Regions from separate parts of the Pseudarthrobacter sp. GQ63 genome, predicted to be linked through region 3. Evidence: predicted binding sites of a transcription regulator. Region 3 holds the regulator's gene; each other region holds the start of a gene.

Region 1 (7,559 bases), on a different contig from region 3:
CCTGCGCCTTACCGGTCCGCAACGCCGCGAGCGCCAGCAGCTCCTCGTTATCGGCGTAGCTGGCACTGTGCCGGCCCACCCGGTCCAGCAGCTGCTCCACGGTGGTACGGAGCTGCCGGGAGCCAGGAGAACGGATCACAACAGCCACCAGCTGCGCAGCAGGGGGAATCCCCGCAGCCGGGGCGAGCTGCTGGAGCCGCCAGTTCTGGGTACCGGCATCAACGGCGCGGATCAGTGCGGCACCCGCCATCTCCTTCAGGCCGGGCGGCATGCGCTGCAACAGCGCCAGTGCCAGAATGTCCACTGAGCGGTTCCCGGCAATCCTTGCCAGGTTCACATCGCCTCCCTCCAATGTGTGAAGGCTTAGTCGCGCCGAGGGTATGCCCCGCACGGACACATCAATATGCGTGGTCCGTGCCCGGTCCTGGTCGGCGTCCCCCTCGGGTGCCGGTTCGGCATCCGCGGCATGGCCGGCAGGCAGTGCGCTGGCCAGCGGAGCCCCGGCGTTGGAGGTCAGGACAACTTCCGCGCCGGTAGCGTCGGCGAGGACGGCCAGGATCCGGTCGAGGCTGCCGCCGTGGGCCAGCTCCACCGCCATGGCATGGCTTGCCCGGTCAGCCTGTTGCAGGTGCGCAGCCGACTCGCTCACCAGCAACGAATTGATGGCTTCCATGACACCCACGAAGGGCACTCTTTTGCGCAGCTCTATCAGGGGAAGCCCCGCGGCTTCGGCTGCTCCCACCATGGAGGACGGAATGGACGGCAGGGCCGCGCCCGTCTCGATGGCCAGTGCGGCCACTCCACGCTCCGCCAGCTCCCAGATATAGCCGATGCGCCGCTTGTCCGTTGCCGCGGCCAGCGCCTGGCCACCGGTGAGCAGCAGTTCTCCGCCGCCAAGTAACGGTGCGATGTCCAAAACCTCACTGGAGTGGATCCAGCGCAGCTGCGTCTGGGCCGCAGTCGCCGCCGCAGCGCGGATCACGGGGTCCGCAGGGGTGAGGGTGGAATGTTTCAAAACGTCCTGCAGCCGTATTGGCATGACACTCCGTCAAGTAGAAGGTGAATCTTCACGACACATTGTATGTGGTGGTTGTGGCATGAGCCACATAATCTGGATCTATCCCTTTCACTTACTGGAGGCTTTCCCCATGCAAGACAACCTCTCCACGAAGCAGTCTGGGCCGGCAATGGCGCCGGCCGAGGACTGCGAAGCCTGGCTCCAGCCCATTCCCGAGTCCCAGCGCACGCACAAGGTTTCAGGCCAGTTCTGGATCTGGGCCGGCGCCAACCTCGCCCCCATCAACTGGGTACTGGGCGCCCTCGGAATCCACCTGGGGCTGGGTTTCGCGGACACCGTCACTGTCCTGGTCCTGGGCAACCTGATCGGCATGCTGCTCTTTGGCTGCTTCGTCCTGCTGGGCCAGAAGACCGGCGCCACCGGCATGGTCCTGGCCCGGGCAGCCTTCGGCCGGCGCGGAAACTACCTTCCCGCAAGCATCCAGGCACTCCTGGTGATCGGCTGGTGCGCCGTCAACACCTGGATCATCCTGGACCTGGTGATGGCGCTGTTCGGAACGCTCGGCTGGGTGGATCCCGCGGCGCAGAACTACGCCTGGAAGATCGGCGTCGCAACGGCCATCATGGCCACCCAGGTGGCCATCGCCTGGTTTGGCTACAAGGCGATCGCCGCCTTTGAAAAGTGGACCGTCCCGCCCACCATCATCATCCTGGCCGTTATGTCCGCTGTTGCCTGGTTCGGCATGAAGATCGACTGGGCCTACGCCGGCCCCGCCGGCAACATCCTGGAAGGCTCCGAGCGGATCGCGGCCATGAGCGCCGTGATGACGGCCATCGGCATCGGCTGGGGCATCACCTGGTTCACGTACGCCGCCGACTACTCCCGCTTCGTCAGCACCGAGGTCCCCAAGAAGAAGGTCTACCTGGCATCCGTCCTGGGCCAGTTCATCCCGGTCGTCTGGCTCGGCGTGCTGGGTGCGAGCCTGGCCACCAACAGCGGTGAAATCGACCCCGGAAAGCTCATCGTCCAGAACTTCGGCGTCCTCGCCCTGCCCGTCCTGCTGATGGTGCTGCACGGCCCCATCGCCACCAACATCCTGAACATCTACACCTTTTCGGTGGCCACCCAGTCACTGGACATCACCATCAGCCGCCGCAAGCTGAACCTGTTCGTCGGCGTCTTCTCGCTCATCGCCGTCGTCTTCTTCATCTTCCAGGAGGACTTCGCAGCGGTGCTGGACGCCTGGCTCATCGGGCTGGTGGCCTGGGTGGCCGCCTGGGGCGGCGTGATGCTGGTGCATTACTTCTGGATCGAGAAGCGCTGGCCCGGCAACCCCGCACGGCTGTTCGACGGCGTCGGGACCAAGCGACTGCCCGGCGTCAACTGGGCGGGAGTCACCTCCCTCCTGGTCGGCATCTTCGCCACCTGGCTGTTTATGTACGGCCTCGTTCCCGCCATGCAGGGCCCCATCGCCGTGGCCCTGGGCGGCTGGGACCTGTCCTGGCTGGCCGGCGGGCTGGCGAGCGCTACGAGCTACGCCATCCTGGGCCCGAGGGTCCACCGCAAGTTCCTCGAATCCGCTCCGGCTGCCGGCGCCGACGCCCAGCCCTCCCCGGCCCTGGCCGGAATCCCTGCCCGGCCCAGCGCCCCGGCCGGCCTCTAACCTAGGAACACCTGACATGACCTTTGACGCATTCCCCGACTCCGCCCACCCGATCACCTGGCCCGAGGGCAAGCAGGCGGCAGCCTCCTTCACCTTCGACGTCGACGCCGAATCCTGCACCATCGCCCACGACCCCAAGAGCACCAGCCGGATGTCCCTGATGACCCACCAGTCCTACGGGCCCAAGGTGGCAGTCCCCCGGCTGCTGCAGATCCTCCAGCGGCAGGACATCCGTGCCACGTTCTTCGTCCCCGGCTTCACCGCCGAGTGCTATCCGGACACGGTCCGGCGCATCGTGGACGCGGGGCATGAGGTGGCCCACCACGGCTACCTGCACGAGCCCATGCAGGGTATCGACGCCGAGACGGAGGCGCGCTACATCGACCGCGGCCTGGAGGCCCTGGCCAAGGTGGCAGGGGTGGAGCCGGTGGGCTACCGGGCGCCGTGGTGGGAACTGAACTGGCATTCCCCGGCCCTCCTGGCGGACCGCGGCTTCCTCTACGATTCAAGCCTGCTCGACGGCGACGCCCCCTACCGCTTCAGCGTCGCCCCGGGCGACTCCCGGGACCTTGTAGAGATCCCGGTGGACTGGGCGCTGGACGACTGGGAGCAGTACGCGTTCTACCCGGGCGTCACCGGCAGCGGCGTCATCGAGAGCCCGGCGAAGGTCCTGGAAATGTGGACGCTGGAGGCGGAGGCGCACCATGCGCAGGGCAGCTGCTTCGTCCTGACCAACCATCCCTTCATCTCCGGGCGCCCCTCCAAGGCTGTGGCCCTGGAGCGGCTGATTGAACGGGTCAAGGGGATGGACGGCATGTGGGTGGCCACCATGGAAGAGATCGCGGAGCACACCCGGCGGACGGTTCAGGAAGTCCACACCCACGCCCGCATCCAGGTGCCCTCCTTCCCGGACACCGGGGCGAAGTTCACGCCGTCGGTGGTGCGGGAGTCACGGCCCGCCGTCGCCGGCTGACTTAGCTACAACCAGCCGCAGAGTGGTGCTGCCCATCCGGCAGCACCACTCCTGCTTTTAAGGTGGCTGCCTCACCGTGAAGCACCCGGAAGCAGGGACGCCAGGTACTCCGGGGGTGGCATTGTCAGGGCCAGGGTCTACACTGAAGTAATCGAACATATATTCGAATAAAGGTGTGTTGTGGGCGTTATTATCGGTCCCCGCGTGATAGATGCGGGCGCCTCGTTGTTGTCGGTGCTGATTGCCCCGGTTCCCGTCGCCGCAGGGTTTCCTTCGCCGGCGCAGGACTACTTCGATGGCCGGATCGACCTGAACGCCCACCTGATCAAGGACATCACCAGCACGTTCGTGGTCCGCGTGACAGGAGACTCCATGGAGCGCGCGGGCATCAGCGACGGTGATGAGCTGATCGTCAACAGGGCACTGGAGCCCCGGGACGGCTCAGTGGTGATTGCCGTGCTGGACGGGGAGCTGACGGTGAAGCGCCTGCGCCTTACCGCCACAGGCGTGGTGCTGCAGGCGGAGAATCCAAAGTATGCGGACATCAAAGTGCCTGCCCTCTCGGAGCTGACCATCTGGGGCGTGGCCACGAGGTGCCTGCACCATGTCTAGCCGGCGGCGTCCGGGGGCCCGGCGATGAGCAAACCCGTCCCCATGCGGCAGATGCCGCAGATCGCCCACGTAGACGTGAACTGTTTCTACGCCTCGGCGGAGCGTGCCTTCGATCCCTCGCTGGAGGGCAGGCCGCTGGTGGTCCTTTCGAACAACGACGGCTGCGCCGTCACCCGCTCCCCCGAGGCGAAGGCCCTGGGCATTGCCACCGGCGAGCCGTGGTTCAAACTCGCACCCCGCGCGAAGGAATGGGGACTGGTGGCCAAATCCAGCAACTACGAGCTCTATGGGGACATCAGCGCCCGGGTCATGGAGCTGCTCGGCAGGTACTCAGCGTGGCTGGAGGTTTACAGCATCGACGAGGCCTTCCTCGGAGTGAAGGGGGAGCCGGAGCAGCTGCTGGCGCTGGGCAGGACCATGAAGAATGCCGTCCGCCGCAATGTGGGCGTGCCCGTGTGCGTCGGGATCGCGCCCACCAAGACGCTGGCCAAACTGTGCAACAAATGGGCTAAGAACAACCCGGCGTTCGGCGGGGTATGCCACTGGGACAGCGTTCCCGCCGCCGTGCGGGAGCAGCTGCTGGGGCGCCTGTCCGTGGAGGAAATCTGGGGCATCGCCGGCCGCCTGACCAGGCGCCTGAACGCCATGGGCATCCACACCATCCTGGACCTCACCCGCGCCGACCCCGTGGCCATCCGGGACAAGTTCTCCGTGGTCATGATGCGCACTGTCCTGGAACTCAACGGCACGCCCTGCATCCCCATGGAAGAGGAGCGCCTGGGCCGGGACCAGCTGATCTTCTCCCGTTCCTTCTCCACCCCGGTCACCACGGCGGCGGGGCTGCGGCAGGTCCTCAGCATCTACGGCCAGAACGCGAGCGCGCGGCTGGCCAAACACGGGCTGCAGGCAAAAGTCCTCACCGCATTCGCCGGCACCTCACCCTTCAGCGGGCAGGAGCAGGCGTATCCGTCCGTGTGCGTCCCGTTGCCGATGCCAACCGCCGACCCGCTCCTGCTCACCAGGGCGGCGCACGCCCTGCTGCCCAACATCCGCGAAGGGCTGAAGTACGTCAAAGTGGGGCTCATGCTCACGGACCTGCGGCCTACCGGCAACCAGTCCCCGCTGGAGCTGTTCGAGAACCGGCACGAGGAACGCCACATCGGCACCCTGCTGGAGGACGTGGGCAGCCGCTTCGGACGCAGCTCCATCGGCCTGGGGCACGCCGGGATCAAGTCGGGCCTGGACTGGACCATGAAACGGAACATGCGGTCCCCCAGGTACACCACCCATTGGGACGAGCTTCCCCTGGTGAAGGCTGCCTGAGCCGCACGCAGGTCCACGGCCGCCGAGGGCGGCTAGGTCAGGCCCGAGCTTCGGCGAGGTCCTTGAGTTTGGCGAGGGCCACGGGCCAAGTGTCGTTCAGCATGGCCGCCCACTCCGCGACGCTCTCAACCTCGACCTCGACTTTCGTTACCCCTTCGGCTTCGGTGAACGAATAGTTTTCGTGTGCTCCGATGAATTCCTGCGCAGCATCACTGGTCCTGTCATCCACACCGCGGACGATCTGGCCGAGATACCGCAGGGACACGAACTCGTTCGGCCGGCAGTCCTCAACTGTTGCGATCATCCCTCCCACGGACCCCTCACCGTCCGGGCCGAGGAATCGAATCTCGCTGCCCGTGTTCCAGTCGCCCTCATAGAAGGAACCTGTCTCGCTGAAGGCACTCGTCCATTCCCGGTAGGTGGCATCGTCGAGCATCGTGGACCAGACTGTCCCGGCGGGAGCGTTGATATCCACCTCAAATTTCAACTTTTCCATGCCTGATCGTACGTCCGTATCAGGGCCCGGAAACAGGCCCCCGCGACCGGCAACGTCTGGGATTTATTGCCGTGGGAACACTCCTTCGGGCGCCCCGGAAAAAGACGTCCCGCGACGTTTCTTGTCGCTGTGCTACGCCTTGTTGAGCCCCCGCGACCTCCCGTGAACGCCCGCTACGGGAACGATTGTGGCGCTGCCGGGCGCTCCGTAATCTCATTTCAGCATCCGCCCCAGCAAAGGAATTCCAGTGTCAGATCCCTCGCGCCAAAGCCCCAAGAATCCGCAGGACCAGCCAGGCTCCACCCGCATCGTGGCCGGCCAGTCCGCCGCGCCCAAGCGGCCGCTCGGGCTGAAGGTCGGCATCGCCGTCGGCATCCTCGCCCTCATTGGCGGGGGCGCCGCCGTCGCCTCCGCCGTGAACGGCGGGACCCCCGCGGCAGTGCAGGAGACCGCCCCCGCCGGCAACCCCGCCGCGGAACTCAAGCTTGGATACTTCGGCAACGTCACCCACGCCCCCGCCCTGGTGGGGGTAAGCCAGGGCTACATCGCGGAGGAGCTCGGCGATACCAGGCTCAGCACCCAGGTGTTCAACGCCGGCCCGGCCGCGATCGAGGCGCTGAACGCGGGTGCCATCGATGCCACGTACATCGGCCCGAATCCCGCCATCAACTCGTTCGTGAAGAGTGGCGGCGAATCGGTGAACATCATCGCCGGCGCTGCAGCCGGCGGCGCCCAGCTGGTGGTTCGGCCGGAGATCAGCTCCGCCGCGGACCTGAGGGGCAAAACCCTTGCCTCCCCGCAGCTCGGCGGCACGCAGGACGTGGCCCTCCGCGCCTGGCTCGCGTCCCAGGGCTACAGGACCAACGTTGACGGCAGCGGCGACGTGGCCATCAACCCCACCGAGAACGCCCAGACCCTGAAGCTCTTCCAGGACGGAAAGCTCGACGGCGCGTGGCTGCCTGAGCCGTGGGCCTCACGCCTGGTGCTCACTGCCGGAGCCAAGGTCCTGGTGGACGAAAAGGACCTGTGGGACGGCTCGCTGTCCGGCAAGCCGGGCGAGTTCCCCACTACCATCCTGATCGTCAACCAGAAGTTCGCTGCGGAGCACCCGGACACCGTCAAGGCACTCCTGAAAGGCCATGTGAAGTCGGTCCAATGGCTGAACGGCGCGGCGGACGCCGAAAAGGCCAGCGTCATCAACGCCGCCCTCAAGGATGCCGCGGGTGCGGAGCTGAAAGCCGACGTCATCGACCGCTCCCTCAAGAACATCGTGTTCACCGTGGACCCGCTGGCCGGAACCTACGAAAAGCTCCTGGCCGACGGCGTCGCTGCCGGCACCACCAAGCAGGCCGACATCAACGGCATCTTCAACCTCACCGCCCTCAATGAGGTAACGGGCGGGAAGACCCCGGCTGCCGGGCTGGGGAAGGAGTAGCGGCAGCGGGTTTCCAGGTCCCCGCCGAAACGCTCTCGC
Region 2 (7,559 bases), on a different contig from region 3:
TGGATGACAGCTCCTGCCGCCGATGGCATGCTGGAGCCATGTGTGGACGTTACGTAATGGCACGCGCCGTGGGGGACCTCCTTGCCGATTTCGACGCCGAGCTTGAGGACGAGGTCAGCATCCCGCCGTCGTGGAATGTGGCGCCGACGGACGCGGTTCCCATCGTCCTGGAACGCCTGGTGGATGGCGAGTCGGGGAACAAACACGTCCGCCAGCTCCACGTCGCCCGCTGGGGACTGGTCCCGTCCTGGGCCAAGGATCCCGGCATCGGCTCCCGGATGATTAATGCCCGCAGCGAGTCCGTCCTTGAGAAGCCGGCGTTCCGGAAAGCCATGCAGTCACGCCGGTGCGCAGTCCCGGCTGACGGTTATTACGAATGGAAGCAGGGGCCGGGAAAGTCCAAGCAGCCCTACTACGTGCACCCGGGCGCTGGCCATGGTTTGGTGTTCGCGGGTCTCTATGAGTGGTGGAAGGATCCCACCTGGCCGGCAGGGGAGCCGGGCGGGTGGCTTCTCTCAACGTCCATCCTGACCACGGACACGCCCCCGCCGGGCAGCGAGTCCACGGTGTTTGGAAAACTCACGGAACTCCATGACCGGGTGCCCCTACCCATGGACAGAGCCACGATGCAGGCCTGGCTGGACCCCCAGGCCGACGATCCGGCCGGACTCGTGGACCTGGTACGGGCAGGGGTCAAGGACGTGGCCGCTGACTGGCAGGTGGAATCCGTAGGGAAAGAGGTCGGCAACGTCAGGAATAACGGGCCGGAACTGATCCGGCCCGTTGAAGCACTCTTCTAGCAGCCGGCTCTTTGAGCAGCCCGGACGAAACCGTGGGGAGTGCTAAACGGTGACCGCGCCGTCGTCGTCCACTGCCCAGGTGGGGTTGTACGCCACCTCCCAGCGGAAACCGTCCGGGTCCGCAAAGTAGCCGCTGTAGCCTCCCCATGGCTGGGTGATGGGCTCGGCGATGATTTCCGCCCCCGCGGCGGCGGCCTCCTCCATGACGCGGTCCACGTCCTCCGTTCCGGGAAGGTTGTGGCTCAGCGTGATGCAGGGGACAGCTCCGGAGGCCGTGACGCCGGCGTCTGCCTGCATCTGGCGCACATCCCACAGGGACAGCACCAGCCCGTGGTTCACCTGGATGAACACCACGTCGCCGGGAAGTTCACGGTGCACGGGCCAACCAAGACCGTCAACGTAGAAGGCCCGGGACGCGGCAACACTGCGGACGCCCAGCGAAATGAAGTCGACTCTTGGCTGCATGCTTCGATACTGTCAGACGATGGCGACAATTCAAGGAAACGATAGAGATGCTTTGGCCGACAAGGAACAGCTCGCTGCCGTCCGGGTTGCTGTTGACGAAGTGGATGAACAGATCGTCACCCTCATCGCCCGCCGCGAACGGCTGATCCGGATTGCCGGGACGCTCAAGGGCGACGACGCCGAGGTCCGTGCGCCCGGCCGGGTGGAGCGGATCATTGAGCACGTCCGCTCAGCCGCGGAAAAGAAGGACATTGACCCGGACATCGTCGAGTCCACGTACCGCGCCATGATCTCCGGGTTCATCGAACTGGAACTGAAGGTCCATAAAGAGAACAGCTGACCTCCCGCCCACGGGCGTGGTTACAGGTGCTCCTCCACGGGGACGCCATGCTGGTACTCCCTGCCCTCCGCCTCGCTGAAGGCTGACATGACGTGCCCCTTGCCCAGGCCGTTCAGGGCGGCAAGGGGAAAGCTGCCGGTGATGGTGTTCTCTGAATGGGTTACCCCGGACAGGTCGTAGTCCTCCTCGACTCCCTGTTCGCGATTAAAAGAATAGAAGGCAATGGCCTTCCCGTTCATGAACTCAATACACAGCCTCCGCTGCGAGGAATAGTCGGGGGTGGCCCCCATCAGCCCCACCACATAGGCGCCCGAATCCGGGATGGTGCCGTCTATATCGAACGTGGCCACCACGGTGGAATCCTGGGCTGTGATGCTTGCCTGCTTCAGAAGTGCGTCTTGGGTTTTCATGGCACAATCCTGCTCCCTGCCGATCGGTCCGTCCACCCTTCCCGTGCAATCTCTTTGTACCTCCCGCAGCCCATCTATGCTCCCGTTCGGAGCAGGGGTAGACTGGCAATATTCGAATATGTGTTCGAATACTTTCAGCTACATCCACTCCGGGAGGCGCCATGGGTATGTTCAGCGAATCCGTGGACGTCGACTGCACTGCGGACGGCGAACCCCGTGGCCTGCTGTGGGCTGGACAGTCCTATACCGTCTGCACGGAACCGCTGCGCTGGTACGAACGCCGGCAATGGTGGGCTGAAGAAACACGCGCACCGCTTGGCAGCGGACCCGGAGTGGTGGACCATGAGATCTGGCGCGTCCAGGTGTTGCCTTCCGCCCCGGTGCGGGGTGCAGAAGCCGCGGAAGAGCCGCTGACCCTTGACCTCACCCGGCATATCCGCAGCGGCCGGTGGCGGCTCCTGCGCATCCATGACGCACTCCGGCCCAGGACAGCATGAGTTTCACCCATCTTCACGTTTCCACCGCATTCAGCGCCCACTATGGCGTTTCCTGGCCCGAGGAACTGGCGCAGGCTGCCGCCGCTGACGGCGCAACCGGGCTCGCCTGTACGGACAGGGACGGGCTGTACGGGACCATCAAGCACCTCAAGGCTTGCATGGCAGCAGGCATCGATCCCATCGTTGGCGTTGACCTTGCGGTATTTGACGACGACGGCGACCACCGCACGCAGCTGGCGGGCAGGGTGGTGGTACTGGCCCGGGGCTACAACAACGGGGCAGGCTACCGCGCCCTCTGCAGGCTGATTTCCGACGCCCACGCCCGCACCACGGGAAAAGCCGGGGGAACTGTCCCAATAGCCGTCACCCGGGCCGAGCTGGCATCCCGCACCCTCGATCCGCAAACCCTCAAGCCGGTATTGACTGTCCTGCTGGGGCCTGATTCCGACGTCGGACGGGCCATGGGAGGGCGACGTTACCTTCGCCCCCGCACCCTTTTCAAGCAATGGCTGGATGCAATGCCCCCAGGCACGCTGGTGGCCGAGATCGTGTCCCAGCTCAGCGCCCCGGGAAAGCCGCTGAGTACCGCCCACGCCGTCAGGATGCTCAAGCTTGCCGAAGAGCATCATATTCCTGCTGTCCTGACCAACGCCGTCAGGTACTGCGCAGCAGACGGCGCCCCCACCGCCGATGTGCTCGACTCAGCCCGCACCCTGAAATCCCTTCCCGAACTTGCGGATGAACCGCTGCTGCAGCCAACCGGGCAGGGGTGGCTGAAATCCGCCCCGGAAATGCTCCGGCTGGGCAAGGAGATCATTTCAGCGGCAGGATATGGCGCCGCGGACCTGAAACAGCTGATGGCACAGACCGAGGCGCTCGCGGACCGCTGCCGGATAGATCCGGAAACGGACATGGGCTGGAAGCAGCCGGTTGTGCCCGAAGCCTCAGTCATTGGGATCAGCCAGGATCCACACGTTGAACTGGTGCAGCGGTGCCAGGCAGGTATCAGCCGGCGTTTTCCGGGGATCACCGGTGCTGCCGGAGAGAAGATGCTTTCCCGGCTCGACCATGAACTGGGCATCATCCGCAACCTCGGCTTTTCGTCCTATTTCCTGACAGTTGCCGAGGTGTCACGCATGATCCAGGAGATGGGGGTACGTGCGGCAGCCAGGGGATCAGGCGCCTCCAGCCTGGTCAATTACCTGATTGATGTCAGCCAGGTGAACCCCCTGCAGCACGACCTCATCTTTGAACGGTTCCTGTCGCGGGACCGGGCCACCCTTCCGGACATCGATATTGACGTTGAAAGCGCTGAGCGGCACAACGTCTACCACCGCATTTTCAAGCGTTTCGGGTCCGAGCGGGTCACCCTGATGAGCATGCAGAACGGCTACCGGGCCAGGGGTGCCGTGCGGGACGCCGGTATGGCACTGGGGATGGACGGCGACGAGGTGGGGGAGATCGCCAAGCAGCTGTGGCGTTTTTCTGCCCGGAAATTCCGCGAGGCCCTGCAGGAAAAACCTGAACTCCGGGAATTCGCCGGCCGGGTGGAACAACGGGAAATGGACGGCAACCAGCAGCTTGACCTGCTGGTTGACCTGACGGAGCGGCTTGACCGGCTGCCCCGCCATATTTCCATGCATCCGTGTGGCGTCATCCTTGGTGACGCCACCCTCCTGGACCGCACCCCGGTGCAGCCCAGCGGGCTGGGCCTGCCCATGAGCCAGTTCGATAAGCACGACATGGATCCCATGGGCATGCTCAAGCTGGACGTCCTGGGAGTGCGCATGCAGAGCGCCATGGCGTTTGCCGTCCGTGAAGTCATCCGCATCCACACGTCCAAGGAGGAGGTGGTGGCCGCCGGCCGTCATCCGTCCGGTCCGGGCGGAAGCGGTCCTGACTACATTGCGGAGAATGGCAATATCGACCTGAACGCCGTTCCCCTTGATGACAAGGCCACATTTGAACTCATCAGAAGCACTCACACCCTGGGCTGTTTCCAGATTGAATCACCCGGCCAGCGGGAACTGATCGGCAAGATGGCCCCCCGGGAGTTCAACGACCTCATCATCGATATCTCCCTGTTCCGCCCGGGCCCCATGAAGTCGGACATGGTCCGGCCCTTCCTGGAACACCGTCACGGCTTCGCGCCGGAGGTCTATCCGCATCCGGACCTGAAACCGGTGCTGGCGGAAACCCATGGCGTCACCGTCTTCCACGAACAGATACTGCGGACCTTTGATGTCATGACCGGATGCGGCCTGGCCCGGGCCGACGAATTCCGCCGCGCCCTGGGAAACGAGGCACTCGAACTGGGTGTGGAGGAATTCTTCCGCAAAGCGGCCAGGAAGAAGGGGTACCAGCCGGAGGTAGTGGACAACGTCTGGGGAACGCTGAAGGCCTTCGGAAGCTTCGGATTCTGCAAAGCCCACGGCGCGGCCTTTGCCGTGCCCACCTACCAGTCTGCCTGGCTGAAGGCCCATCATCCTGAAGCATTCCTTGCCGGGCTGTGGGAGCACGATCCTGGCATGTACCCCAAGAGGCTGCTGGTCGCGGAAGCCCGGCGGCTTGGCATCCCCATCCTTCCCCTGGACATTAACCGCAGCAAGGGCGAATACCGGGTGGAAAGGATTGAAGCCGGCAAGGACGCAGGCAAACTGGGTATCAGGCTGAGCCTCAACGGCATCTACGGGCTGTCCGCAACGGAACTCAAGCGGATCGTTGCGGGCCAGCCCTATTACTCCCTGGCGGACCTGAGGGCACGGTCCCGGGTCAGCAAGCCCAACATCAAGAGATTGGCCCAGCTGGGGGCATTTGATTCGCTTCACCGTGAGGCGGGCGGCACGGCCAACCGGGCCGACCTTGTCCACCACCTGCAGCAGCTCCAGGGTTCCGGCAGCGGGCGGAAAGGCGTGGAAGTCCTTGAGGGGCAGCTGTCCCTTCCCCTGGGTGATGTTGAGCTTCGCAATGTTAAGCCGGGACTGCCGGCGCCTTCCCTGGTGGAAAACGTCCGTGCCGAACTGGACCTGATGGCAGTTGACGTCAGCAGCCACCTGATGGACAGCCACCGGCCCATGCTGGACAGGCTGGGCGTCATCACGGCGGACAAACTCCTTGGCCTGCGCAACGGGACCGAAGTCCTGGTGGCCGGGGTGCGGGTGGCAACCCAGACGCCGCCCATGCGGGGTGGGAGGCGGGTGGTCTTCATTAGTATCGACGACGGCACCGGCTGCATAGATTCGGTCTTTTTCCACGAAGCCCAGGAAAAAGCAGGAATGCTCCTTTTCGGCACCAGGCTGCTGCTGATCCGCGGGACCACCAGGCGGACCGGGCCACGGGGAATCAGCCTGAGCGCCAGCATGGCCTGGGACCTTGGCAGGACAGAGAGCCTGCCGTTACCGGATTCCCGTCCGCAGGAACCGGAGGTACGGCACCCCCTGGACGGAATCACCAGGAGCCTCGCCATCACGGGATTCAGCGGCTGACCCTTCCGTGCGCCGCGTTGGTCGGGCCCCAGCGGAACCGATAGCATTGACGATGGCTGGCTGTGGTCCCCGTATGCCACAAGCTATGAAGCCTTAACTTTGAATAGGAGACACCCGTGTCAGATGCCCAGCAGATCACCCTTCTCGTCGATGGCGAAGAGACCAAGGTGACTACCGGGACAACCGGTGCGGAACTCTTCTTTGAGCGCCGTGATGTTGTTGTAGCCCGAGTCAACGGCGAACTGAAGGACCTTGACCAGGAGCTCCCGGAAGGCGCCGACGTCGAAGGCGTCACCATTGACTCTCCTGACGGCCTCAACGTCCTCCGCCACTCCACCGCCCACGTCATGGCCCAGGCTGTCCAGCAGCTGCGTCCTGACGCCAAGCTGGGCATCGGCCCGTACATCACTGACGGGTTCTACTTCGACTTCGATGTCGCCGAACCGTTCACTCCCGAGGACCTCAAGACCCTCGAGAAGATGATGCAAAAAATCATCAACCAGAACCAGAAGTTCGTCCGCCGCGTCGTCAACGAGGACGAAGCCCGCGAAGCCATGAAGAACGAGCCCTACAAGCTCGAACTGCTGGGCAAGAAAAACGAGGCTGCAGAGGCCGGCGAAGGCGTGAACGTCGAGGTCGGCGCAGGCGACATCACTATTTACGACAACGTTGAGCGCAAGGAAGGGACCACCGTCTGGTGCGATCTCTGCCGCGGCCCGCACCTGCCCAACACCAAGCTCATCTCCAACGCCTTTGCCCTCACCCGTTCGTCCTCCGCGTACTGGCTGGGTAACCAGAAGAACCAGCAGTTGCAGCGCATCTACGGCACGGCCTGGCCCACCAAGGACGCCCTCAAGGCCTACCAGGAACGCATCGCAGAGGCAGAACGCCGCGACCACCGCAAGCTCGGCTCGGAACTGGACCTCTTTTCCTTCCCGGATGAACTCGGCTCAGGCCTCCCCGTCTTCCACCCCAAGGGCGGCATCATCCGCAAGGAGATGGAGGACTACTCCCGGCAGCGCCACGTCGAAGCCGGCTACGAGTTCGTCTACACCCCGCACATCACCAAGGGGCATCTGTACGAGGTCTCAGGGCACCTGGACTGGTACAAGGACGGCATGTTCCCGGCCATGCGCGTGGATGAGGAACTCAACGCAGACGGTACAGTCCGGAAGCCTGCCCAGGACTACTACCTGAAGCCGATGAACTGCCCCATGCACAACCTGATCTTCCGTTCGCGGGGACGGTCCTACCGGGAGCTGCCGCTGCGGCTCTTCGAATTCGGCGCTGTCTACCGCTACGAAAAGTCCGGCGTGGTGCACGGCCTGACCCGTGTCCGCGGCATGACACAGGACGACGCCCACATCTACTGCACCCGCGAGCAGATGAAGGACGAACTCACCAAGACTCTGACGTTCGTTCTCGACCTCCTGAAAGATTACGGCCTGAACGACTTCTACCTTGAGCTCTCCACCAAGGACCCGGAGAAGTTCGTCGGCGAGGACGCCGCCTGGGAAGAAGCCACGCGTACCCTCTCCGAGGTTGCTGAGGAATCCGGCCTG
Region 3 (7,559 bases):
CGGCGTGGGCCAAGGCCTCGTCAAGGGGGACGGTGGCCTCGCCAAACCGGCGGATGCCGGCTTTGTTCCCTAGCGCGGTGCGCAGCACCTCTCCGAAGGTGATGGCGACGTCCTCCACCGTGTGGTGGACGTCGATGTGGATGTCGCCTGTGGCTTTGACGGTCATGTCGATCAGCGAGTGCTTGCACAGCGCCGTGAGCATGTGGTCGTAGAACGGTACCGACGTGTCGATGTCCGAGGTGCCGGTGCCGTCCAGGTTGATTTCCACGAGCACGGACGACTCACTGGTGGCACGTTCCATGCGCGCAGTGCGGGCCGCAGCCACGTTCGATCCGGTGGTACTCATGCGTTGGGTCCTTTTGGGCAGAAGGGGCGGTTCAGGGCGTCCAGCGCCGCTGCTTCCAGTCTAGGCGGGAAGCGAGGCCTGGCTTGCAAGGATGCTTTCCAGGGATGTGAGGAAGGCTGTGGTTTCGGTCTCAGTTCCGGCCGTGACGCGAAGATGGCCCGGAATCCCCACGTCCCGGATCAGTACGCCCGCATCCAGCAGTTCCTGCCAGACCCGGTGCGGGTTCTCCAGTCCGCCGAAAAAGACGTAGTTGGAGTCGGACGCGGCGGGCTTGAGGCCCATGCGCGTCAGCTCCGACACGATGCGGTCCCGCTGCTTCTTGATGTCTTCCACATCCGCCATCAGCGCCTCACGGTGCTGGAGGGCGGCCAATGCGGTGGCCTGCGTGATGGCGGAGAGGTGGTACGGCAGCCTTACCAGGCGCAGCGCATCGGCAACTTCGGGTGCTGCAGCCATGTAGCCCAGGCGGGCTCCCGCCAGCGCGAAGGCCTTGCTCATGGTCCTGGACACGATCAGCCGCTCCCGGCCTGGCAGCAAGGTCAGTGCACTGGGCGTCCCGTCGTGTGCGAACTCGTGGTAGGCCTCGTCCACAATGACGATGGTCTGGCTCGCTTCACCGGCCTCGTAGACGGCCTCCACGACGTCCAGCCCCAGTCCCGTCCCCGTGGGGTTGTTGGGTGAACAGAGGAACACGATGTTGGGCTGCAGTTCCTTGACCTGCCGCGCCGCGGATTCGGCGCTGAGGCCGTAGCCCTCGGCGCGCTCACCGACGATGTACTCGGTGTCCGTTCCACTGGCCAGCAGCGGGTACATGGAGTACGTGGGCGGAAAGCCGAGCGCTGTGCGTCCAGGGCCGCCGAAGGCCTGCAGGATCTGCTGGAGCACCTCGTTGGAGCCGTTGGCGGCCCAGAGGTTGGTCTCGTCCAATCCATGGCCCAGGTATTCCGCCAGCGCTTTCCGCAGTTCCGTAAACTCCCGGTCCGGGTAGCGGTTCAGCCCTGCGGCAGCCTCGGACACCGCCGCGCTGATGGCAGCCCGCACGTCAGCCGGAACACCATGGGTGTTCTCGTTGACGTTGAGGAGGATGGGGACGTCCAGCTGCGGCGCACCATAAGGGGTAAGCCCGCGGAGGTTGCTGCGGAGGGGAAGCCGGTTCAGGCGTTCTAGCTGGTCATTCACCTGAACAGTTTAGTGCCCGTGCCGGGTGCCGGAAAATGTGACGGCATCCTGTTCGCCCTCGGCATGTGCCGCATTAGCCGGCGGGTACGAACAGCTGCTGCCCCGGGAAGACCGTGCCTGCGGACAGGTTGTTCAGCTGCACGATGTCCGCCACAACATCACGTGCGTCGCGCTCCGGCGCCACGGTGGCCGCGATGCCCCACAGCGACTGGCCGGGCTGGACCGTCACGCTGACCGCGGACGTCGTCTCAAGGTCCGCAGCAGAGTCGGAGGCTTTCGCCGGGGAGTTGAAGAAGCCTGCCAGGGAGAGCAGCAGGGCGGCCAGCAGCACCAGGGGAATCCCGATCAGCACGATGCGGCCGCGGCGGGTCAGCCGCAGGGGCGGAAGGGGTGCCGGCCGTTCCGGCTTCCGCTCTTCAGGCCCGGACAAGAGTTGCTGCACTGAGAGCAGCTGTGGACGTGAACCCCGCGAAACAGATGAAGCTGACATGAACTGAGCCCTCCTGGACCATACTGTGCTGCCCGGATGTTCTGCTCCGCGCCCCGGCAGGGGCATTCCGGCGCCGTCTTCGAATGGCCCGAGTTCGCAGTAGAACATATGTTCGAACTTTGCTTCTTCAGTTTTAGCACCTATCAACGAACATTGTCGAGACTCGCTAGAACAAATGTTTGAAAAAGCAGTGTGGCTGGCCTAGCTTTGAACGAAAGAACAACCACCCGGACAGTCGATCAGCAGGGTCTGACATTATGGGGCGGGATCCTCCAGGGCTTGGCCGTGGAGGGGCCCCGCGGACACCGAAAGGCATTGGCGAATATGGCAGCAGCAGCCGCCGGGGGCAGGGCAACCGCGCAACCGAAGAGGACCGCCAAGGGCCTGACGCCACGGCAGAAAAAGATCCTCGAAACCATCCAGCGCTCCGTCAATGAGAACGGCTACCCCCCGTCCATGCGGGAGATCGGTGACACGGTGGGACTGGCCAGCCTTTCAAGCGTCACGCACCAGCTGGCCCAGCTGGAGAAACTCGGCTACCTCCGCCGTGACCCGAAGCGTCCGCGCGCCATGGAAGTCCTCATGCCCCTGACCCTGGACGGCGGCGCGGCCAAGCCGGCCAGCCAGCCATCAGCGGGAATCTCCGCAGGCGGGGCCACCGTCACGGAGCTGCCCACGGCCTTGGACACCGCGATGGTCCCACTCGTTGGCCGCATCGCTGCTGGTGGCCCCATCCTTGCCGACCAGCAGGTGGAGGATGTTATGCCGCTCCCCCGGCAGCTGGTGGGCCAGGGCGAACTGTTCATGCTTAGGGTGGCCGGGGATTCCATGGTGGATGCAGCCATCTGTGATGGCGACTGGGTGGTGGTCCGCCGCCAGGCGGACGCCGCCAACGGCGACATCGTCGCTGCCCTCCTCGACGACGAGGCCACCGTGAAAACGTTCAGGCAGCGTGACGGCCACACCTGGCTGCTCCCCCAGAACACCCAGTACGAGCCCATCCTCGGGGACCACGCCACCATCATGGGCAAGGTCGTGTCAGTCCTCCGCTCGCTGTAGCCGCCCGCTCCTGGCCCAGGCAGAACCAACCCACAGCACAATTAGCCCGGGGCAGATCCGGCCCTGCGCAGTGCGTGGCCGGATCCACCTTGGGCAGATCCGGCCGTGCCCAGGGCCGGCTTCGCGGAGCCCCAGCATGTCCAGGGCGTCAGGCGTTCTCCCCGGCCAGCCTCTCCAAGGCCGCGATTGCCGTCTTCCGGTCCGTTGTGGACCAGAACGGCGGCAGCGCTCCCCGAAGGAACCCGGCGTAGCGCTCGGTGGCCAGCCTGGAGTCCAGGACTGCCACTACTCCCTTGTCCCCGGTGGAGCGGATCAGCCGGCCTGCGCCCTGGGCGAGCCGGATGGCAGCATGGGTGGCCGACACCGACATGAAGCCGTTTCCGCCGGCCTGTGCCACGGCACGGGAGCGCGCCGTCATGAGCGGATCGTCCGGCCGCGGAAAGGGAATCCGGTCTATCACCACAAGCCGGCACGAACCGCCCGGAACATCCACGCCCTGCCACAGGGACATGGTTCCGAACAGGCAGGTGTCGGGCTCGTCGGCGAACTGCTTCACCAGTGCGGTCATGGTGGAGTCGCCCTGGCACAGGACCGTCATGTCCAGCTTTGGGCGCAGGGCCTCGGCGGCTTCCTCTGCGGCGCGCCGGGAAGAAAACAGGCACAGTGCGCCGCCGCCGGAAGCACGGATCAGGGCCTCGAGTTCGTCCAGCGCTTCAGGGGATGCGCCCCTGCCGGGCTTCGGCAGGTGCCCTGCCACATAGAGGATGCCTTGTTTGGGGTAGTCGAACGGCGAGCCCACGTCCACGCCCTTCCAGCGGGGAGCACCCTCACCCACGAGGCCCAGCCCGCCGGCGGCAGGTTCAAATGCTGAACCGATGGCCAGTGTGGCGGAGGTCAGCACAACGGTGTGTCCGGCGAACAGGCCTTCCCGCAGCCGCCCGGCCACGGAGAGGGGCGCAATATTGATCAACGCCGGCGCTGTGTCATCCGGCGGGGAGAATCCCTGCGCGGGATCAAAGGAGCTGGCGCGGGAAAACCACACTACTTCGCGGTTTTCCCGGGCAGCGAGGAGCCGTTCGCAAAGTTCCAGGATGAGCATCAGGCGGGACCGCGCAAGCTGCCGGCCGCCGTCGGGCGTTGCAGTGCTGTCCCCCTTCGAATCCGAGAGGGCGGCCCGGCAGGCGTCGCGCAACTGGTCCACGCAGTCCAGCTGTTCGTCATTCAGTCCGTTGGGCAGCAGCCCGTTCGGCACGCCGGCGAGGGCGAGCTCCAGGTTGGCGGCCGCGGCGTTGAGCGCGTCAACGGTGATGGCGGTGTGCTTGCGGGCGCCGGCGGCAGCGGCGTGCACCATGGCCACCGACAGCTGGCCGGACACCGCACCGGTAACCCTGTCCTGGAGTTCGTGCGCCTCGTCCACCACCACCACGTCATACTCGGGCAGGACCGCCAGCCCCTCAAAGGCGCTGACTGCAAGCATGGCGTGGTTCGTGACCACGACATCGGCCTCAGCAGCGTCCTGGCGGGCGAGTTCACTGAAGCACTCTGCTGCCATGGGGCACTTTTGGGCGCCCAGGCATTCCATGGACGTCACGGACACCTGGCGCCAGGCGCGGTCCGTGACGCCCGGCAGGAGCTCATCCCTGTCGCCCGTGGCGGTCTTCTCCGCCCACTCCCTCAGCCGCACCACTTCCTTGCCGAGCTGGGACGAGGGCCCGCCCACGGCTGCGGCAAAGTGCGGGACGCTGGTGTCCTCACCCAGGCTGAACAGCTGGCCTTCCGCCGGTTCCTCGCTCGGGAAGCCGCCTTCCAGCTTGTGCCGGCAGACGTAGTTGGACCGCCCCTTGACCAGGGCCACCTTGACGGGCCTGTCCAGGGCGGGAGTGATGGCCTTGAGCAGCCGGGGCAGGTCCCTGCCCACGATCTGCGTCTGGAGCGCAAGCGTGGCCGTGGAGACCAAGGCAGGCTTGTTGCTTTCCAGGGCGTGCGCGATGAGGGGTATCAGGTAGGCCAGCGACTTTCCGGTGCCCGTGCCTGCCTGGACCAGGAGGTGGTCCCCCGTTTCCAGGGCACGGGCCACCTGCCTGGCCATCTCATGCTGGCCGTCACGGCTTTGCCCGCCCATGCCGGCAACGGCCCGGTCGAGCAGTTCGATCACGAACTGCTCGCCGGCCGTCTCCGTGGCTTCCGTGGCCACGAGGTCAGTCATTGCTGACGAAGGGTTCCAGTTCGGCCGCAAAGCCTTCACGGACCATTACCACGGCCCGCGTGCCTTGCTCCACGTGGTCCACGCTGATGATCTCGGCGTCGGACTCGTGGAGTTTGCTGACCAGGTCTCCGCGGTCGTACGGGATGAGCAGCTCCAGCTTGACGCTTGGCCTGGGAATGGCGTCACTGATTGCCTTCAGCAGTTCCGCGATGCCCTGCCCCGTGCGGGCGGACACCACCACATGCCGCGGTTCGCGCTGCCGGAGCCGTTCCACCACAAAGGGATCAGCGGCGTCGGCTTTGTTGAGCACGATGATTTCGGGCACCTTGCGGGCATCCACCTCGCTGAAGACCTTCCGAACCGCAGCGATCTGGCCCTCAGGGTCCGGGTGCGAAACGTCCACCACGTGGAGGATCAGGTCGGCGTCGGCAACTTCCTCCAGCGTGGAGCGGAACGCCTCCACCAGCTGCGTCGGCAGGGAGCGGACGAAGCCCACAGTGTCCGCGAGCGTGTAGCCCAGCCCGTCCGCGGTTTCCGCCTTGCGGACAGTCGGGTCCAGGGTGGCGAACAGGGCGTTCTCCACCAGGACGCCGGCGTCGGTCAGGCGGTTGAGCAGCGAGGACTTGCCCGCGTTGGTGTACCCGGCGATCGCTACGGACGGCACGGAATTACGACGGCGGTTGGCCCGCTTGGTCTCGCGGGCCGGCTTCATCGCGGCGATCTCCCGCCGCAGCTTGGCCATGCGGGTGCGGATGCGACGGCGGTCCAGCTCGATCTTCGTTTCACCGGGACCGCGCGAACCCATGCCGGCCGCGGCGCCGCCCACCTGGCCGCCGGCCTGGCGGGACATCGACTCGCCCCAGCCACGGAGGCGCGGCAGGAGGTACTCAAGCTGCGCCAGCTCCACCTGGGCCTTGCCTTCGCGGCTCTTGGCATGCTGGGCGAAGATATCAAGGATCAGGGCTGTCCGGTCGATGACCTTGACCTTGACGATGTCCTCCAGGCCTCGGCGCTGGGAAGGTGCAAGCTCGGCATCCACCACCACGGTGTCCGCCCCGGTGGACATCACGATGTCCCGAAGCTCAAGCGCCTTGCCCGAGCCAAGGAATGTTCCGGGGTCCGGCTTGTCCCGGCGCTGGACCAGTCCGTCAAGGACCTCGGAGCCGGCTGTTTCCGCAAGGGCAGCGAGCTCCCGGAGCGAGTTCTCTGCGTCGGCCAGCGTGCCTTCGGACCAGAGCCCAGCCAGGACCACCCGTTCAAGGCGCAGCTGGCGGTACTCGACCTCGGTGACGTCTTCCAGTTCGGTGGACAGTCCTGCGGTACGGCGCAGGGCGCGCCGTTCCTCAAGGTCCTGCTGGTCGCCGTCGTACGTTGAATGTTCTTCGTCCAGGCGGGAAATTGCCTGGGCCTTGCCGAACACTGCCTTTCCGTCGCTGCCCTTCCCATCGCCGCTTTGCGTGCTGGGGTTCCTGGCAGGTACGTCCTTGGAGAGAATCCGGTCGATCACAGCCTGGATTTCCTCGGGACTCATGTCCTGGGCGGCTGGATCTGATCCGGTGTTGGGCTGGCTGGTCATGGTCTCCTTTGAAGATTCGGCAGTTCCAGAATAGTGCCGATTGCTGGTGGTGGGGGAAGTATTCGCGCTGGGCTGACGGCCTGCGGTCATCCAAGCCTCCTGGCTTGCTGGGCCGGCACCGGTGATGGCGGCGCCGGCAGACGTGCCACGTACACTTACGCGGCGAAAAAAGGCAGCCGGAGAACGGCGATAAGTTCAGCAGGAGGCTGACTTTCGAGTGTGGTCCGGCGACCGGAACAAAGGGATATCCGCTTGGCCCGGTGCACGCAGCGGAAGGGTCGGAGGACCTGCGTCGCTGGGTGGGACATGCTGCCGCTGGAGGGCAGGCTTCGGCACGGGCGTGGCCCGTGCCGGTTACTCGAAGATCAGGAACATGCCCTCCAGCGTAGCAGAGGGCCCTGCCTGCGGTTTCCCTTTACGCTGCAAGGGGAACTACTCTGGCCAGTTATGGAGTCCGCACATTATTTCAGCGCAACACCCGCCGGCCCTTTCACCCGCAAGCCCCTGACTGTTGAACTGGCGGGGCAAACGCGCAGGCTGCAGACTTCCTCCGGCATCTTCAGCCCTGACGGGATCGACAAAGGCACGGCCATCCTGCTCACCGAGGTGCCCGCGCCGGCGCCGCAGGGAAACCTTCTGGACATCGGCTGCGGCTGGGGTCCGATTGCCCTGACCATGGCCCTCAAGGCGCCGTCCGCCCGGG

What was found. Region 3 encodes LexA, which represses DNA repair genes until DNA is damaged. Its sites were predicted from a motif close to TCGAACANNTGTTCGA; they were not measured.
Region 1: the regulator LexA is predicted to act here: its motif matches at 3,806-3,821, upstream of AC6CHP_RS16040 (LexA family protein).
Region 2: the regulator LexA is predicted to act here: its motif matches at 2,128-2,143, upstream of AC6CHP_RS06295 (DUF6504 family protein).

What each region holds. Positions count from the first base shown of each region.
Region 1 is NZ_JCAXEF010000010.1:143,451-151,009, forward strand. It holds gene AC6CHP_RS16025 (helix-turn-helix domain-containing protein) at 1-1,039, opposite strand, end outside; gene AC6CHP_RS16030 (purine-cytosine permease family protein) at 1,149-2,681, shown strand; gene AC6CHP_RS16035 (polysaccharide deacetylase family protein) at 2,698-3,654, shown strand; gene AC6CHP_RS16040 (LexA family protein) at 3,835-4,266, shown strand; gene AC6CHP_RS16045 (Y-family DNA polymerase) at 4,291-5,589, shown strand; gene AC6CHP_RS16050 (SRPBCC family protein) at 5,627-6,085, opposite strand; gene AC6CHP_RS16055 (ABC transporter substrate-binding protein) at 6,333-7,520, shown strand.
Region 2 is NZ_JCAXEF010000002.1:396,833-404,391, reverse strand. It holds gene AC6CHP_RS06315 (SOS response-associated peptidase) at 39-800, shown strand; gene AC6CHP_RS06310 (VOC family protein) at 843-1,265, opposite strand; gene AC6CHP_RS06305 (chorismate mutase) at 1,285-1,605, shown strand; gene AC6CHP_RS06300 (hypothetical protein) at 1,626-2,015, opposite strand; gene AC6CHP_RS06295 (DUF6504 family protein) at 2,177-2,512, shown strand; gene AC6CHP_RS06290 (DNA polymerase III subunit alpha) at 2,509-5,997, shown strand; gene thrS (threonine--tRNA ligase) at 6,114-7,559, shown strand, end outside.
Region 3 is NZ_JCAXEF010000009.1:128,700-136,258, reverse strand. It holds gene hisB (imidazoleglycerol-phosphate dehydratase HisB) at 1-346, opposite strand, end outside; gene AC6CHP_RS15185 (histidinol-phosphate transaminase) at 407-1,525, opposite strand; gene AC6CHP_RS15180 (LysM peptidoglycan-binding domain-containing protein) at 1,599-2,015, opposite strand; gene lexA (transcriptional repressor LexA) at 2,340-3,074, shown strand; gene AC6CHP_RS15170 (ATP-dependent DNA helicase) at 3,223-5,280, opposite strand; gene hflX (GTPase HflX) at 5,273-6,856, opposite strand; gene AC6CHP_RS15160 (class I SAM-dependent methyltransferase) at 7,304-7,559, shown strand, end outside.